One region of the Parasutterella sp. genome, then DNA from elsewhere that is predicted to be linked to it. Evidence: predicted binding sites of a transcription regulator. Region 1 holds the regulator's gene; each other region holds the start of a gene.
What was found. The regulator sigma-54, encoded in region 1, starts transcription at its own class of promoters, with help from an activator protein. The targets are predictions, from matches to a motif close to TGGCANGNAANCTGCTTT.

Region 1 (5,951 bases):
GGCTCCCGCAAGCCGCCTTCTGACTTCGCAGCTCGATGCCTATCCTGACACGGACACTTATAAGTCCGACAAACCTGTCGCACTGACCCGCGGAGAAGATACTTCCCTCGGCGTCGGAATGGATTACGACAATGTCGACCGCACTTTCAAGCTGCGCTCCAGGGTTCAGACCGTCATCCAGCCCAAAACCGTAAAAGAAGTCGAGCGTAAGTAACACTGGATCTATGCTCGAGCCCTCCTTCGGGCCGGTTTTTGAGTTTCTGAAATCTCGTTTCGCGGCTGTTTTACTCTCGGCTTTCGCTAGACCTCCCGAGTAAGATAGAATGTCCTAACTGCTTAACCTTTCGTCATTGATTACACAAAAATGAAGCTTCTGCCGATCTGGTTCTTTTGCGCACTCGGGTTGCTTTCCGTCGGTGCGGTACACGCTGAAACAGCCGACTCCGAACAGCCAATTCAAATCTTTTCCGATAAATTTGACGGCGACGATGTCAAGCAAGTCGCAATTTATACCGGGGATGTGGCAGTTCACCAAGGAACATTAGAAATCCGCGGCAACAAGCTTGTACTCACAGTTGATCCGCAAGGTTATCGACATGCAGTGATGACGCCTCTGAAAGGAAAACTAGTCACCTTCAAACAGCGTCGTGATCAAAAAACACCCGGCGTCGAGGAGTGGATGCACGGCAAAGGTGACGAACTCACTTACGACGAAAAACGCAACGTTCTGATTTTGACGCATCGTGCCGAAGTTGCACGCAGCGAAAACGGTGTGCTCAAAGACGAAAGCAAAGGCGACAAAATTACTTATAACCTGACGAATTCAACGGCAATTATTGACGGCAACAAAGCAAAAGGCCCTTCCGGCCGCGTTTCTACCGTCATTGCACCTCGCGATTCCAACATGGACGCCGGCAAGCCGCTTGAACTTCAGGGAAGCAGGAGAGTCTCTCCATGACAGACGGAGTAAACCTGCAGAAACACCAAACCAATGTGCTTGAGGTCAAAAACCTCAAGAAAATTTACGGCCCGAGAACCGTGGTCAAAGATGTCTCTTTGTCCATCAAAAGCGGTGAAGTCGTCGGTCTTTTAGGCCCGAACGGCGCAGGGAAAACCACAACGTTCTATATGATCGTGGGACTCGTGGCGGCAAACGGAGGTCAGATTCTCCTCAACGGCGAGTCGATTCAGCACCTTCCCATCTACAAACGCGCCCGCATCGGTATTACCTACCTTCCTCAGGAAAACAGTGTTTTCAGAACGCTGACTGTGGAAGAAAACATCCAAGCCATTCTTGAGCTGCAGACCAATGAAGACGGCAGTCCGTTCACCAAGAAGCAGATCAAGGAAGAACTTGAAAAGCTATTGAACGAGCTTCAAATCACCGGTATTCGCAAGAACCTGGCGCCGACGGTTTCCGGCGGGGAACGCCGTCGTACTGAAATCGCTCGTGCCCTGGCCGCCCGTCCTCGTTTTATTTTGCTCGACGAACCGTTTGCCGGTGTCGACCCGATTGCTGTGATTGAAATTCAGCGCATCGTGCATTTCCTGAAGGAAAGAGGCATCGGTGTTTTGATCACCGACCATAATGTTCGCGAAACCTTGGGTATTTGCGACCACGCTTATATCATCAGCAACGGCAGCGTCCTTGCCCAGGGCAAGCCGGAAGCCATCGTTGAAAATCCTCAGGTCCGCAACGCTTATTTAGGCGATAACTTCACAATGTAGGAGCTGCGATGGCGGCATCGCTAAATCTGGTCCCGAGCCAGCACCTCACGCTTACACCGCAGATGCGGCAAACGCTCCAGGTGCTCCAGCTCTCCACCTTGGAACTGTCACAGAAGATCTGCGATGCCCTTGAGGACAATCCTCTTCTCGAAATTAGCGAATCCTCCGAGGAAACTTTTGAAAACAACGCCTCTGAAGGCGACCAGGAACTTTATTGGAATGCCGAAGGAGATGACCCGGAAGAATGGGAAACTCCGGCAGAAAAAACACTTTCCAGCCACCTCCTTGAACAGGCCGGCTGCTTGCCGCTCTCTGAAAAAGATTCCGGACTTTTACGCTGGCTCATCGGCTGCCTCGACAATGACGGATTCCTTCCCGAAAGCTTAGAGGAAATCGCTCAAAGCGCACCTTTCCAAGAAGAAGCAGACCCCGAGGATTGGCGCATTGCCCTCTCCCTCCTGCAAAGCTTCGATCCTCCCGGCATCGGGGCAAAAGATGTCAGCGATTCTTTACTGCTGCAGCTGAAGCATTTGCTCAATCGCAAACTACTTGCCCCCGAGCTTGCAAAGCTGACTGAAGAAACGCTTCGGAATCATTTAACGCTTGTCGCAAAGCATCGCTATGACGAGTTAAAGAATAAACTCGGCTGCTCCTCTGAAGAAATCAAATCTGTCCTTGAAGTGATCGGTCGGCTAACACCCAGGCCTGCTGCAGAGTTTTCTGCCGACAAAATAAACTTCGTCATTCCTGAAGTTGCTGTCACGAAGATTCAGGGACGCTGGACCGTACGGCTGATCAGCCGCTCAGGATCAAAAATTCGCCTGAATGATAGCTACGCCCAAGCCGTTGTCCAAAGCAAAGACAAAGAGACGATGCAGCTTTGGAAAGGACGGCTGACAGAGGCCCGCGAGCTTCTGCACAGTATCGAGCAACGGGAGAAGACACTGCTGAAAGTGGCTCGGGCGATTCTGGCGCATCAGGAGGCTTTTTTTGATAAAGGCCCTTCAGCCCTGCGTCCTTTGGTGCTCCGCCAAATTGCCGATGAAACCGAACTGCACGAATCTACGGTGTCTCGTGCATGCAGCGGCAAGTACCTTATCTGTCCGCTCGGGGTGTTTGAACTGAAATATTTCTTCAGCTCTTCCGTAGGACCTTCGGACAGCGGCGAGGCAGCCTCTGCTGCCGCTGTTAAGGCCGCGCTGAAACGCCTTGTCGACCAAGAGTCAAAGGCCAAACCACTTTCCGATGCAAAAATTGCGTCTGCTCTTGAACAGCAGGGTTTTAGCGTGGCACGCCGAACAGTAGCCAAATATCGTGAAGCCCTCGGGATTGCCCCCGCCTCCGAACGAAAAAATCTCGACTAATGCCGATGTGCTTTAGAATGGAAGGCTGTCAAAAGCTATGTCAATCTTATGAACGGTTTGTGCAGTCTGTTAAAACCAGACAATGTGTTGCTCGGAATCTCTCCCAGCAGTAAAAAACGAATCTTTGAACAGGCTTCCCAAACACTGAGCCTGCTCTACGGTCTCGACAAAAAAGAGATTTTCGACGGCTTGTTTGCCCGTGAAAGATTGGGGTCAACCTACCTCGACCACGGGATTGCGCTTCCCCACTGCCGTCTCCCAAACATTAAGGAGCCCTGCTGCCTCTTTGTTAAGCTGCACGGTGAACTTGAGAGCGACCGTCCGGGCGAACCGTCGGTCAGCGCGTTCTTCTTCCTCATTGCCCCGGAAGATGCTGCCAGCGAACACTTAGCCCTTTTGGCTTCCGCGGCCGAAGTTTTTTCTGATGATGCATTGCGTGAAAAACTTTTAACCGCTTCTTCAGCGGATACCTTCTGCGGCGCACTAAGAAGCTGGTGCAGTGTCCAACCCTCCGATAAAGTCTAGTTTTCAGAGCCGACATTTATGGCAACCTACCAACAGCTTTTCAACCTTTGCAAAAAGAAGTTCAATATCAGTTGGCTGTACGGTCAGTCACATGCCAACGAAAAGCTTTTCCTGACGGAAAAGGCAAAACAGTACCCAACCCTCTGCGTCGGCTTCCTGAACATTATTCATCCTGACCGCCTCCACATTATCGGACCGGCAGAAATAGAATTTTTTAATCAAATTTCGCATGACGCCCGAGTCGGCTTTCTGCAGAAACTTATCGAAAACAAATCCTTGGGTCTGGTAGTGTGCCTGGATTTAGCTCTTCCGGACGATATGATCCAGCCGCTGATCGATACCAATCTGCCCGTCTTCGGAACCTCAGAGCCGCCTGAAAAAGTCTTGACTTTTGTCCGCCACAACATCGTTAAGCTTCTCGCGCCGAGCTGCTCTATGCACGGCGTCTTCATGGACGTATTCGGCATGGGCATACTGCTCTCCGGCCAGAGCGGCATCGGTAAAAGTGAACTCGGTCTTGAACTCGTCACCCGCGGCCACGGCCTTGTAGCTGACGACGTGGTGGATTTCATTCAAAGAGCGCCCGACTGGGTGGAAGGCTCTGCTCCTGCCCTTTTGGCAAACCTCCTCGAAGTTCGCGGTATCGGACTGCTGGATATCAAAACGATTTTCGGAGAGACTTCGGTACGCAGAAAAATGCGTCTTAACCTCGTCGCCGAACTGAAACAGTTCGATCAAGGCGAGCTGATGGAGCGTCTCCCGGAAACAGAACTCTTTACAGAAGTTCTCGGTCAGCCCATCCGCAAAATGATTATCCCTGTGGGCGGCGGCAGAAACTTGGCCGTCCTCGTTGAAGCAGCCGTGCGCAGTGCTATTCTTCAGCTCAGAGGCATCAATACCATTCAGGAATTTTTTGATCGCCAACGTAAACTCATGGAGCAGGAGGACGGTTTTTAACCGTTAAACGGATATGCAGCTTATTGTCGTCACGGGCCTTTCCGGCAGCGGAAAATCCATTGCATTAAGACAGCTCGAAGACCTCGGCTATTACTGCATCGACAATCTGCCCGGTAACTATTTGGTTCCGGTCGCAGAGCATCTCCATTCTGTCGGCCGAGACCTACTGGCGGTTTCCTTGGATTCCCGCAGCGACGCTTCCATTCCGGAGATTTCGAAAAGCTTCAAAACACTGAAAGAGCATAACGTCGATATCCGAGTTCTCTGCTTGACGGCTTCTACCGATGCGCTCGTCCAAAGATATTCCGAAACTCGTCGTCAGCACCCTTTATCGCAGCGCTCATCCTCAGGCCCGGAAACTTTGGTCGAGGCCATTGAAAAAGAAAGGAAAATGCTGGAGCCTTTTGTCGGCTTTTCTCACATCATTGACACGACCGGCATGCTGCCTAATACGCTGAACCACTGGATCCGTAATTTCGTCAGAGCAAAGAAGGGCCGTATCCTCCTGACGTTTGAGTCCTTTGGATTTAAGCGCGGTCTTCCGATGGCGAGCGACCTCGTTTTTGACGTCCGCTGTCTGCCCAACCCTTACTGGGAAGAAGATCTTCGAAAGTACACCGGCAAGGACCAGCCGGTGATTGATTACCTGCGTTCAAAACCCGAAGTTCAGGAAATGATTTCCGATATTCAGAACTTCGTGGAGAAATGGCTTCCGTCTTACGAAGCTCAGAACCGACACTATCTTACGGTCTCGATCGGCTGCACCGGCGGTCAGCACCGCTCCGTCTATATCGCGGAAACATTGGCCCGACACTTTTCCAAGTCATACGAAGGTGTCCTCGTTCGCCATCGTACTTTGGACGCCGTCGCCTCCAAGGACTAAAGTACTTCCAGCAGCAGTTTTCGAATAGGGGTAGGGAGCGCCTCTGTCTTTATTTGTTCCTTCGTAAAAGCTTTCCACGCAGCGGGAATTTTTGAGGGGATCGACAGCCGGACGGGATAAATCCTAAGCAGCAGGTGTGTCAGCCGATGCTCAATGACCGGGAGGACTTCTTCGGATTGCTCTGCCTCTTCGTCCCGAAGCTGAGGAAGGGTCCACAGTCCCTTCCAGTAGCGTTCTGACTTCCTGAGCAAATAAACTTCGTTTCCGTCGGTGTAAACAGCGAGATTCAATATCTCTTCCGGCACCGGGGCCCTGACCTTCTTTACAGGAAATTCCAACTGACTGTCCGTCTGAAAAGCTTTGCAGTCTTGATTGACAGGACACAAGGCGCACAGAGGTTTTGTCCTGGTGCAAACCGTCGCTCCGAGATCCATCACGGCTTGAGCATAGGTGCGGCCTTCCTTTAGAGGCGTCTTGGAACGCGCATCTGCCCA
Region 2 (5,951 bases), on a different contig from region 1:
AACCCTTTAGTCGGGAAGACCTCGATGCTTTGCTCAAGCTGGCTGAAGACGGCCTGAAGCAGCTGTTTGCAGCTCAGAGAGCAGCTCTTGCCGAGGAGTAAAAAGACATGTCTAAGAAAATTGTTCTCGCCAGCAATAACAAAAAGAAAATGAAAGAAATGCAGGAGCTTCTTGCTCCGATGAGTGCCGAAGTGATTTCTCAAGGTTCTTTGGGAATCCCTTCTGCAGAAGAGCCTTTCGGTACCTTTGTGGAAAATGCGCTGGCAAAAGCCAGATGGGCAGCGAAGCATTCCGGTCTTCCGGCCATTGCCGATGACTCGGGAATTTGCTCGGATGCCTTAAAAGGCGCGCCCGGCGTACTGAGTGCACGTTTTGCCGGCGAGCCGAGCTCAGATGCTGCAAATAACGCAAAACTGATTAAAGAACTTGAAGACAAAGACAATCGTAACGCTCATTACACCTGCGTTATTGTCGCCATCCGTGATGAAAACGATCCCGAGCCGCTGATCGCGATTGATTTTTGGAACGGCACGATCGGTTATGAACCGAAAGGCGAGGGCGGCTTCGGATACGATCCTTTCTTTATCGTGACGCCGGACGGAAAGACCGCTGCTCAGATGACGGCCGAAGAAAAGAATGCCGTCAGCCATCGCGGCAAAGCCATGAGAAAAATGCGCACTTTATTAACCGAACGTTGGAATTGGTAAATTGAAAGAACTTCCGCTTTCTTTATATATTCACTGGCCGTGGTGCCTAAAAAAATGTCCTTACTGCGACTTTAATTCTCACGGCTTGAGAGGGCCGGCGCCGGAAGCACTCTATGAGGTTGCCATCATTGAAGGGCTCAAAGAGCAGGGCGCCCGTGTCCAGAGAAGAAAGCTGAAGAGTATATTTTTCGGGGGCGGCACTCCTTCTCTGATGGCGCCGGAAACCATCGGCAGAATCATTGAAGCGGCCGACAACAATATTCCGTTCCACGAAAACATCGAAATTACGCTGGAAGCCAACCCCAGCACTTTTGAGGAACAGAAATTTAAAGACTTCAGGGAGGCCGGTGTCAACCGGCTTTCGATCGGAATTCAAAGTTTTGATGACGCTAAATTGAGGGCTTTAGGCCGGGTTCACAACTCGCAGGAAGCCAGGCGGGCTGCAGAAAGCGCCGGAAAGATCTTTGAGAACTTCAACCTGGATTTAATGTTCGGGCTTCCCGGCCAGACTATTCAGGAACTGGACGAAGAGCTGGAAACCGCGTTTTCTTTCGGATCGACGCATTTGTCCTGCTATCAGCTGACCCTGGAGCCGAACACCTATTTTGCCAAATTTCCGCCCAAAGGGATTCCTGATGACGATGTGCTTTCAGATATGTCCGATTTGGTCAGGGATAAAACCGCAGCCCGCGGTTTTGATCACTATGAAGTGTCTGCCTATGCCAAAGGAGAGTACCGCTGCAGGCATAACCTTAACTATTGGGAGTTCGGAGATTATTTTGCCGTCGGTCCCGGTGCCCACGGAAAAATAACCATTCAAGGACGTCCGGAGCGTTTTTATAACTATCGCGATCCGGCCCGATGGCTTTTATCGTTTAAAGAACATCAGACTCAAATCGCCGAGCGGAAACTCATTGATCCGGAAGATTTGCCATTTGAATTCATGCTTAATGCGCTTCGGCTGAGAGAGGGCGTGCCCTTCGATTTTTACACCGAGAGGACCGGCCTCGATTTCGATGTTATTGAGTCGATTTGGACGGAACTTCGAGAAAAAGGTCTTGTCTGCGACCATCTCAAGAGAATCAAAACGACAGAGAAGGGCTGGCTTTTCTTGAACGAGGTGCTTGAAGCTTTTCTTTGACAGGATCTCAGCGTACGACATCAAACTATGCGGCCGATTTCGGCCGCTAATTGTTTCACTCGGAAGAAATGCACCATTTCGCCGCAATGTTCTATTGCGGATCAAAAATCAATAAAAAAAAATCCCTAAATTGTTCCTTTTTGCACTAAAAAGGTGCATTATTACAAAAGTTTTTGCGATTGCTTACTGAGGCTCTTTGAGAATGCATGATTTCGTGCATGTCGAAAATTGGCACGAAATTTGCATAAGCTTTGTTGAACATATTTTTTGATTGCTACGTCCAAATTTACTAAGGAGATATCCATGGCTAAGACCAGCGCTGAAATCATGCAGATGCTTGTGGACAACAACGTCAAATTTGTTGATTTGCGCTTCACTGATTTCAAAGGCAAAGAACAGCACGTTTCCGTACCGGTTTCTGCTTTTGATGAAGACAAGTTTGAAGAAGGTCACGCTTTCGACGGTTCTTCCATCGCTGGATGGAAAGGCATTGAGGCCAGCGATATGCTGCTGATGCCGGATCCGGACAGCGCCCGTATGGACCCGTTCGCCGACGAAGATATTCCGACAATGATCCTGACCTGCAACGTTGTTGAGCCTTCTACCGGCAAGGGATACGATCGCGACCCTCGCAGCGTTGCCAATCGTGCTGAAGCTTACTTAAAGAGCACCGGTATCGGCGATAATGCTTACTTCGGACCTGAACCGGAATTCTTCATTTTTAACGGTGTTAGCTGGGGCACCACAATGAATCACAGCTTTTTCAAAATCGAAAGTGAAGAAGGCTATTGGAGCAACGGCAAGGATATGAACGGCGCCAACAGCGGCCATCGTCCTACTGTCAAAGGCGGTTATTTCCCAGTTCCTCCGGTTGACTCTCTCTACAATGTCCGCTCTCAGATGTGCGAACTTCTTGAAGAACAGGGCGTTCCCGTTGAAGTTCATCATCATGAAGTCGGCGGCTGCGGCCAGTGCGAAATCGGTACGCTGTTCAGCACACTGACCAAACGCGCTGACTGGACTCAGATTCTTAAATACACGGTTTGGAATGTGGCAGCAGCCTACGGCATGACTGCAACCTTTATGCCGAAACCTGTTGTCGGCGACAACGGCTCAGGTATGCACGTTCATCAGTCTATTTGGAAAGACGGCAAGAATATCTTCGCCGGCAACGGCTACGCAGGGCTTTCTGATACGGCTCTCTATTACATCGGCGGCGTCATCAAACACGCTCGTGCTTTGAACGCGATTACGAATCCGACGACGAACAGCTATCGTCGTTTAGTCCCGGGTTTTGAAGCTCCTGTGAAACTTGCTTACTCCGCCCGTAACCGTTCTGCTTCTCTGCGTATTCCGTTCGTTTCCAGTGATAAGGCACGTCGCGTTGAAGTTCGCTTCCCCGATCCGATGGCCAACCCTTATTTGGCTTTCTCTGCTTTGCTGATGGCCGGTTTGGACGGTATCCAGAACAAGATTCATCCGGGCGAAGCTGCTGACAAGAACCTCTATGATCTGCCTCCGGAAGAAAACGCTAAGATCCCGACCGTATGTTCTTCTTTGGAACAGGCCTTGGAAGCTTTGGCTGCCGACCATGAATTCCTGACGGCCGGCGGAGTCTTCAGCGAAGATCTGATCACCTCTTACATTGCACTCAAGCATGAAGAAGTCGTACGTACTCAGATGGCGGTGACACCTGAAGAATACGACATGTACTATTCGAGCTAGTAGAGTAATTTGAGGCTGTCTGAGTAAAGACAGCAAAATGACCGAGCGGAGGATGTCGTGAGTTTTGATGCTAAGCGTTTAGAAAGTTTCGATCTCCTCAGGCTCGGTCTTTTTGCATGTAATAAAGAAGGCGATATTCTTTACGCCAATACCGCGGCTCAATTTCTATCCGGGCAGTCGCTCAAACTTCTAAAAGAAAGAAAACTTCAGTATTACCTGAATTCGTCGGATGAATGGCTCGCAAATTACCGTGCGCATCCCGAGCCTTCATTTTTGGTTCCGAACGAACTAGACCATTTCCTGCGTCCTCCGGCAGAACTGATTCCGGTTCTAGTCACCATTCATCCTTTCCCGGATGACGAAAATATTCTCTTGGCCGAGATTGTGCCGGCAGATAAGACCCTTCAAATGACGCGAGAACGTCATATGAATGAGTTGTCTGAAAATACTCGGCGCCTGCTGAGAAATCTCGCTCATGAAATTAAGAATCCTCTCGGAGGGATTCGAGGCGCAGCACAGCTCTTGGAAGGGGAGCTTCACGATCCGGAAAATAAAGAATTTACCGAAGTGATCATTAGTGAAGCCGACCGTCTCCAGCATCTTGTCGATAAGATCCTCGCGCCTTACCGTCAGCTTTATCATCCTGTGCCAACCAATGTTCACGAAATCCTGGAACGTGTTCGCCTTCTAGTGCAGTCGGAATTCCCGGAAGGGTTGAAGGTTGTTCGCGATTATGACATCAGTGTACCTGAAATGATGGCCGACAGAGGTCAGCTGACACAAATTTCCTTGAACCTAATGCGCAATGCCGCTGAAGCTTTATCCGAGCAAATAGCACAGGGTACGGCCTGTATCACGCTTAAAACCCGTGTTGTCCATCATGTTCAGGTCGGTCAAAGTTTTTGCCGCACGGCATTAAATATCCATGTGATCGACAACGGAGAAGGCATACCCAAAGAACTGGCTGACAGTATTTTTTATCCGCTGGTCAGCGGAAAAGAACAGGGGAGCGGCCTCGGACTCTCATTGGTTCAGACTTTCGTTGAACAGCACGGCGGCAGTATCTCGGTCAGCAGTGAAGCCGGCCGTACCGATTTCAGCATCTTGTTTCCCTTATCGTTATGAAAAATGTTTGGATCGTGGACGATGATCGTTCCATCAGATGGGTATTAGAAAAAGCACTTCAAAAGGCAGATATTCCCTGCAAAACTTTTAGTGAAGCCGAGTCTGTGCTGCAGGCGATCAAGAAAGAACAGCCCGCCCTGATTTTAAGTGACATTCATATGCCGGGCAAAAGCGGCTTGGAAATGCTCGCCGAAATTAAGAAGTCCTACCCAAAACTTCCGATCATCATCATGACGGCCTATTCGGATCTGGACAGTGCCGTGGCAAGTTTCCAAGGCGGTGCGTTCGAATATCTTCCCAAACCTTTCGACATCGATAAAGCGATTGAACTCGTACGGCGTGCAACGGAAGAGAGTGAGGAAGAAGAACAGACTCCTGCTGAAGAGACTGCTTCCGAAATCATCGGTAAGGCGCCAGCCATGCAGGAAGTCTTCCGCGCTATCGGACGTTTGTCTCAAAGCAAGGCAACCGTCCTTTTGACCGGAGAATCCGGCGCCGGCAAGGAAGTTGTAGCTCGAGCGCTTCATAAACACAGCCCGCGCTCCAATGCCCCGTTTGTCGCGATCAATATGGCGGCAATTCCGAAAGACTTAATGGAAACCGAACTCTTCGGTCATGAGAAGGGGGCGTTTACCGGCGCCAGCGCGATTCGTCACGGACGCTTCGAACAAGCCGAAGGCGGCACGCTGTTTCTGGACGAAATCGGTGATATGCCTGCTGAACTCCAGACCAGGCTCCTGAGAGTATTGTCCGATGGTTATTACTATCGCGTCGGCGGACATCAGTCTCTAAAAGCCAACGTCAGAATCATTGCGGCAACGCACCAAAATCTCGAGGCGATGGTTCGGGAAAATCGGTTCCGCGAGGACTTGTATCACAGACTCAATGTCATTCGTCTGCGTTTGCCGCCCTTAAGGGAAAGACCCGAAGACATTCCGCTTTTGGTCAATCATTTTCTTCAGAAGTCAGCGGAGAATCTTGGTGTCGAACCCAAGCTCATGTCCGAAGAGGCGATGGAGTTTTTGAAGCGTTTCCCGTTTCCCGGCAATGTTCGTCAATTAGAAAATCTCTGCAATTGGCTTGTCGTGATGGCACCTTCCCAGCATATCCGAGTGACGGATCTTCCTGAGGAAGTTCGCAACGGTGAAGCGGAAAAAGTTCATAAAAACGGCGAGGTTTCCGGCAGCACACCTGCAGGCGGAAGCTGGGAGGAACTGCTCAAAGGAGAGGTCAAAGAGATGCTGAAAAATCAG
Region 3 (5,951 bases), on a different contig from region 1:
GATGAAGGACGCCTTGAAGAAATCGCTAAACCTCGTTTCAATTCGAATTCTTCAGGCGATCACGCCTCGCTATGCAGTGGACTTCATCCAGCGTTTCGGCTTTGACTCGGATAAACATCCGCCGCATTTGTCTATGGCCCTCGGTGCCGGATCCGTTACTCCGTGGCAGATGGTGGAAGGCTTCTCCGTTTTTGCCAATATCGGCCGAAGAACCGAGCCGTACTTAATTTCTAAGGTCACCGATGCTTCCGGCAAAGTTCTGATGCAGTCAACCGCAGAAGCAGAAAAAGTCGCCGGAGTTGAGGCGCTTGACCCGCGCAACGCATACATCATGCATCAGATGCTGCACGGTGTCGCCACTTCCGGTACGGCAGCTCGCGCAACCGCTTCGCTTAAACGTACCGACATCGCCGGCAAGACCGGTACCAGTAACGATGCGTTTGACGTTTGGTTTGTCGGGTACGCCGGAGATCAATGCGCAGCCGTCTGGATGGGCTTTGACCAGCCCCGCAGCTTAGGCCGCAGAGCGCAGGGCGCCGGTTTAGCGCTTCCGGTTTGGATTGATTACATGAGAGACGCCATCAAGAACGAACCTAACGTTGTTCGCAAAGCGCCTCCGGGTGTGACCGAAGAAGGCGGCAATCTCTACTACACCAATCGTAAGGATGCTATTCCGAACCTGGGCCTTGATCAACCCGCCACCGATGATCCGATAGGCGCATTGATCCATGACAGCTCAGTAAGGGGTCAGATCTTCTAACCTCTTCTGTTGACGAACAAGGCTAAAGCTCTTCAACAGGAACTTCAGCCTTTCATCTCTGAACGAATCGAGGGCCTTAACGGCCCTCGATTGCGTTGAATGGTTTGCCGGTGAGTTATTCCACGCGTTCGCCGTGCAGACTTAAGTCCAGACCCATCCGTTCTTCTTCCGCAGAGACTCGGATGCCGATCATGACATCAACGAGTTTCAAGAGAACATAGGTAACGATCGATGCGTAGATCAGAGTAGCAATGACGCTTTCTGTCTGAATCCAAACCTGTTCAAGAACCGGCTTCATCGCTGAACCCGTGATCGCTTCAGAGGCAAACACACCGGTCAGGATGGCGCCCGCAATACCGCCGACGCCGTGAACGCCGAAGGCATCCAGGGAATCATCGTAGCCAAGCCAGTGCTTAAGTCGAGTGGCTCCGAAGTAGCAAATAAAGCCGCCGCATAAGCCGATGAAAAGTGCCGGTGCCGGCTCAACGAAGCCTGAGGCCGGTGTAATCGCAACCAAGCCGGCCACCGCACCGGAAATCGCGCCCAACACAGTGAAACGCTTGTTTTCTACATATTCGCAGGCCATCCAAATCAGAGCAGCAGCGGCCGCAGCAATCTGAGAAACCACAATAGCCATCACAGCACGGCCGTCAGCGGCCAAGCCGGATCCGCCGTTAAATCCGAACCAGCCGATCCACAGGAAGCAGGCACCGACCATGGCAAGAATCAGATTGTGCGGGGCCATCGCCTCTTTTCCGTAACCGATACGCTTGCCGAGCATTAAGCAGGCCACTAAACCTGCAACACCGGCGTTGATGTGAACAACAGTACCGCCGGCATAGTCCAACGCACCTGCGGCAGCTAGCCAGCCGTCCGGACCCCAAACCCAGTGACAGATCGGCACGTAGCAAAACAGAGACCAAAGCACCATGAAGAGGAACAGCGCCGAGAACTTCATGCGTTCTGCAAAGGCACCGCACATCAGGGCAGGCGTCAGAATGGCAAACGTCATCTGGAACATCATGAAGAGCATTTCAGGAATGGAACCCTGCATCGTGTTAATACCGATGCCGTGAAGGAAAACTTTGTCAAAGCCGCCGATAAAGAAGTTGCCTTCGGTAAAAGCGAGAGAGTAACCGCAGACATACCAAACAATCGTAATCGAGCAGCAAATTGCAAAGCTCTGCATCACGACGGATAAAACATTTTTCTTTCGTACCATGCCGGCATAAAAGAGCGCGATGCCGGGAATTGTCATAAAGAGCACGAGTGTCGTTGCGACCATCATCCATGACACGTCGGCTGCGTTCATTGCACTTTCTTCCGCCGCCCATGCCGCGGGAGAAAGCAGAGCTAAAAGTAAGGCTGTGACTCTCATAATGCACCTTCCCCTGTTTCACCTGTACGAATACGAACCACTTCTTCCAACGGCATCACAAAAATCTTGCCGTCTCCGATCTTTCCCGTGTTTGCCGCATTGCGGATCGTTTCTGTCGCAATATCGATCAACCCGTCGGGGCATGCCGCCATAATTTGAACTTTCGGGAGAAAATCCACGACGTATTCCGCACCGCGGTACAGTTCCGTGTGGCCTTTTTGGCGTCCGAAACCTTTGACTTCCGTTACCGTCATTCCGGTGATACCGATTTCAGTCAGCGCTTCTCTGACTTCATCGAGCTTGAAGGGTTTAAAAACCGCAAATATGAGTTTCATAAGGGCTCCTGATTAGTTTGTTGTACGATCTCGTGGGATCTAACCATCACCATGCATAATTCGTGCCAACTTCTGAATATCTGAGCCTCAAAGATTCTCACTCTCAGGAAAGAAAAACCCTCGCCTAACCAAGCACCAATTCAGTGCACATTTGACCTAACCCCTTGCGTGAGTTAGGGCTTTTATCTGCGGTTTTTCCTCTTCACTTATGCTCCAACTTGGAGCATACTTAGAATACGGGCGCGGAGCCGCCGCATCCCACCGTACATCCCTTCGGCTCTCGCCCTCTCCACCACGTCAAAAAAGGAGACGCAAAATGAAAATTACCTGCCATATGATCATGTCCGTTGACGGTCGCCTGATTTCCAAATACTGGAGTCCTCTCTACAACGCCTCCTCCAGTGTCACAGAGGTTTATGAAGCCGCTGATGCAAAATTATCCGCAGACGGCTGGATCGTCGGACGCAAAACCATGGCCGAGTACGGCGCTGATGTCGTAGAAGAAAAAGAACCGATGGAAGGCCACAAGACCATGCAGACGAATACGTTCATCGGTAAACGCGAAGGCAGGCCGCTTGCCGTCGTATTCGATATCCAAGGCCGCCTCCACTACAAATCTCCGACCCTTCCCAGCGGCGAACATATCGTTGCCGTCCTCGGAAGCCATGTCACTCGTGCTTATCAGAAAGAACTGGAAGAAATCGGCGTTTCCTACATCATGCGTACACCCGGTTCCAAGCTTGAAGAAACACAGAGTGCCCTCAAACACCTCGAACAGGATTTCAATGTAAAACACATGCTCCTCGAAGGCGGCGCCATTACCTGCGGCAACTTCCTTCAGATGGGCTTGGTTGATGAACTGAGCATGATTGTTTACCCGGGCCTTGACGGTGAATCCGGTCATCCTTCCGTCATTGAATGCCAGGGTGTCGTTGAGCCGCTCAAGAAGAATCGTCTGGAATTAATCGACTGCGAAACCGTCGGTTCCGGCTACGTTTGGCTCCGCTATAACATTCATCGCTAATCGGCCTCAGAGTTAAGCGATTAACACTAAATAAAACCTCGGAAGATTTTCAGCCTTCCGAGGTTTTCTGTTTTTGGATAACCGGTTAGTAGCGGGTCCCCTGGACTACGACATATTTGGCGTCAATATCTTTTTTCAAATAGTTGACGAGGTTATTGGCCGCTGCGAAATTAGTTGCTTTGCTGTTCTCTGCGGTCGAAGTCGCGGAGTGCGGCGTCAGCAAGGCGTTCGAATAACGAGTCAGTACCGAATCCGTGCACGGTTCTTTCGGAAATACGTCAACTGCGCAGCCGCCCAGATGTCCGGAGGCCAACGCTTGAGCAAGCGCTTCCTCGTCAACCACCGGACCTCTGGCAATATTGATCAGAACCGAACCGGCCTTCATCTGAGCAATGCATTCCTCGTTGAAAAGATGAAACGTCTGATCCGTAAGGGGCACCGCAGCGACAACGTAATCACTTTCTTTGAGGAGCTCTTCCATCGAAACGCTTTGCACGCCGTAAGCCGCATCATCAGCCGGATTCGGATGACGACAGAAATAAATTACTTTCATCCCGAAAGGCACTGCGCGTTTTGCCACTTCTGTTCCGATGCCGCCAAAACCGACGAGCCCTAAAGTGCGGTTCTTAGCACCCGGCATTAAGCGGCTGTTCCAGCTGTGGTCATGCATATCGGCGCTTTGCAGATCAACACGCCGCGCAAAGTACAGGATATAAGCCATCACCTGTTCGGCAACCGCGCCTTCAACAAAGCCTTTGGTTCTTGTCAGTCCGATGCCTTCTTTGCGAAGTGCATCGAGATTAATCGCGTCGTAACCGATGCCGTTGCGGGAAATAAGCTTGAGGTTACTTAAACGTGTGAGAAGCTCGGGACGATAGGTTTCTGTTCCGGCAATGATCGCATTGGCGTCTTCTACCACGGGATACAGAACGTCGTCAGGCGCACCGGCGCCGATACCCAGCCTGTTGCGCAGCACAACTTCAAAACCTTCAGACTCTAAATAGTGCTTCGCTTCTTCGCAAAAATCTTTTGTTGTAACGACGACTTTCATTTAAGCTTCGAATTAATAATTAGAACGTTTCTTCAGGACGGCAGATTCGATCGATTTTCTTCTTTATCTTGCGCAGTTTCTTGGGCATTGAAGCCGACGGCAGCTCTTCAACCGCTTCGATACTTCCTAGACGGACAGCCTGTCGGTAGACCCAGTTTTCATACTGAAGGCGCTTTAATGTTTGCTTCTGCCGCTTAAGTTCCTCTTTGAACTTGACTTCTAGGTCGCTCAGGATATCAGCACGATCTTCCAGCGTCCTTTCTCCGGCGTGAAGGAGTTCAATAAAGTGAGATATCTCTTTAATAGACATCCCGCTTTGTTTAAGGCAGTCGATCAGAAGCAAGACTTCGCAGTCTTTTGCTTCAAATTCGCGTGCACCCGAAGCCTTTCTTTTCACGCCGGGGATGAGCCCTTCCTTTTCGTAATAGCGAAGTGCAGAGGGCGCAATATTGAATTTCTTAGCAAGTTCTCCGATGGTGTAGCTCATGATTTTATTTTTCCTAAAGTGCACTTCTTATCCCTGCATTCTACCGACCTTATGGGTTTGAACGGAACTTTACCTTCCTCTCTTGACGCTTTTTTTTGCCTCTAATTAAAAAAATAAATTTCGCTATTCCAATATTGAATAACGTAAAATTTTTATGTATACTTATTCCTGTTCTGAACGAACCGATTGCACCACCACCGCGATATTGCACAAGCAATCTTGGTTATTCAGATTCTGGAAACCGAAACCCTCTGTTTGGGGTTGGAGTAATTGGGGTGCTCCACAAAACCTTACAGATGTTCGAAAGAAGCTTTTTGGGGAAAGCTGGCAACGGTTTTCCGAGCATGATGTTCTCCTGCTCAATGCATCAAAACACCGGCCTGTGTCCTGGCCGGTGTTTTTGTTTGTGCGTCCTGCTTCTTTTTTGAATTGATGAGTCTATCCGGCGCCTCTAGGCGATACACTAAAAAGACATCAACAAAACAACCGGAGAGGAAGATGTTGAGAAGAACATTGTTAGCAGTGTCTGCCGCGTTCTCTGCAGGAGCAGCCTTTGCAGCCGATAAAGTCGGCATTCGTCCCGAAACCGTTCCGAGTTCAGCTGAGTATCCGCGTCTTCGAGCCGGAACCCAGCTCGATCATTTATACGAGTCTATGCTTGCAAACGGATTTGGTATTAAGAATCCCAAAGCATCTTCCGATCTTCCCACCGTTGTCATCGTTTCTGATACGCAATGTCCTTGGTGCTCACGTCTTTGGAATGCAACGATGCCGCTCACCGACAAGGTTAACTTTGTCTGGTATCTGGTTCCCGTTCTAAGAGATCTCAGCATTTCTCAAGCGGCCATGATTCTCTCCTCATCTAACCCTTGGGAAAAATACGGAGAACACGAACTCCACTTCAAAGACGCCGGGT

Region 2: the regulator sigma-54 is predicted to act here: its motif matches at 2,078-2,095, upstream of glnA (type I glutamate--ammonia ligase).
Region 3: the regulator sigma-54 is predicted to act here: its motif matches at 2,524-2,541, upstream of ACZND6_RS10555 (P-II family nitrogen regulator).

Annotation. Positions count from the first base shown of each region.
Region 1 is NZ_DBMALT010000052.1:5,036-10,986, forward strand. Features, by position in the region: gene lptC (LPS export ABC transporter periplasmic protein LptC) at 1-214, shown strand, start outside; gene lptA (lipopolysaccharide transport periplasmic protein LptA) at 365-958, shown strand; gene lptB (LPS export ABC transporter ATP-binding protein) at 955-1,728, shown strand; gene rpoN (RNA polymerase factor sigma-54) at 1,737-3,092, shown strand; gene ACZND6_RS11405 (PTS sugar transporter subunit IIA) at 3,141-3,617, shown strand; gene hprK (HPr(Ser) kinase/phosphatase) at 3,636-4,574, shown strand; gene rapZ (RNase adapter RapZ) at 4,588-5,457, shown strand; gene mutY (A/G-specific adenine glycosylase) at 5,454-5,951, opposite strand, start outside.
Region 2 is NZ_DBMALT010000019.1:40,727-46,677, forward strand. Features, by position in the region: gene rph (ribonuclease PH) at 1-101, shown strand, start outside; gene rdgB (RdgB/HAM1 family non-canonical purine NTP pyrophosphatase) at 108-707, shown strand; gene hemW (radical SAM family heme chaperone HemW) at 709-1,848, shown strand; gene glnA (type I glutamate--ammonia ligase) at 2,152-3,573, shown strand; gene glnL (nitrogen regulation protein NR(II)) at 3,631-4,698, shown strand; gene ntrC (nitrogen regulation protein NR(I)) at 4,695-5,951, shown strand, end outside.
Region 3 is NZ_DBMALT010000043.1:4,077-10,027, reverse strand. Features, by position in the region: gene ACZND6_RS10565 (penicillin-binding protein 1A) at 1-760, shown strand, start outside; gene ACZND6_RS10560 (ammonium transporter) at 876-2,138, opposite strand; gene ACZND6_RS10555 (P-II family nitrogen regulator) at 2,135-2,473, opposite strand; gene ACZND6_RS10550 (dihydrofolate reductase family protein) at 2,790-3,497, shown strand; gene ACZND6_RS10545 (NAD(P)-dependent oxidoreductase) at 3,583-4,548, opposite strand; gene ACZND6_RS10540 (MerR family transcriptional regulator) at 4,568-5,035, opposite strand; gene ACZND6_RS10535 (hypothetical protein) at 5,534-5,951, shown strand, end outside.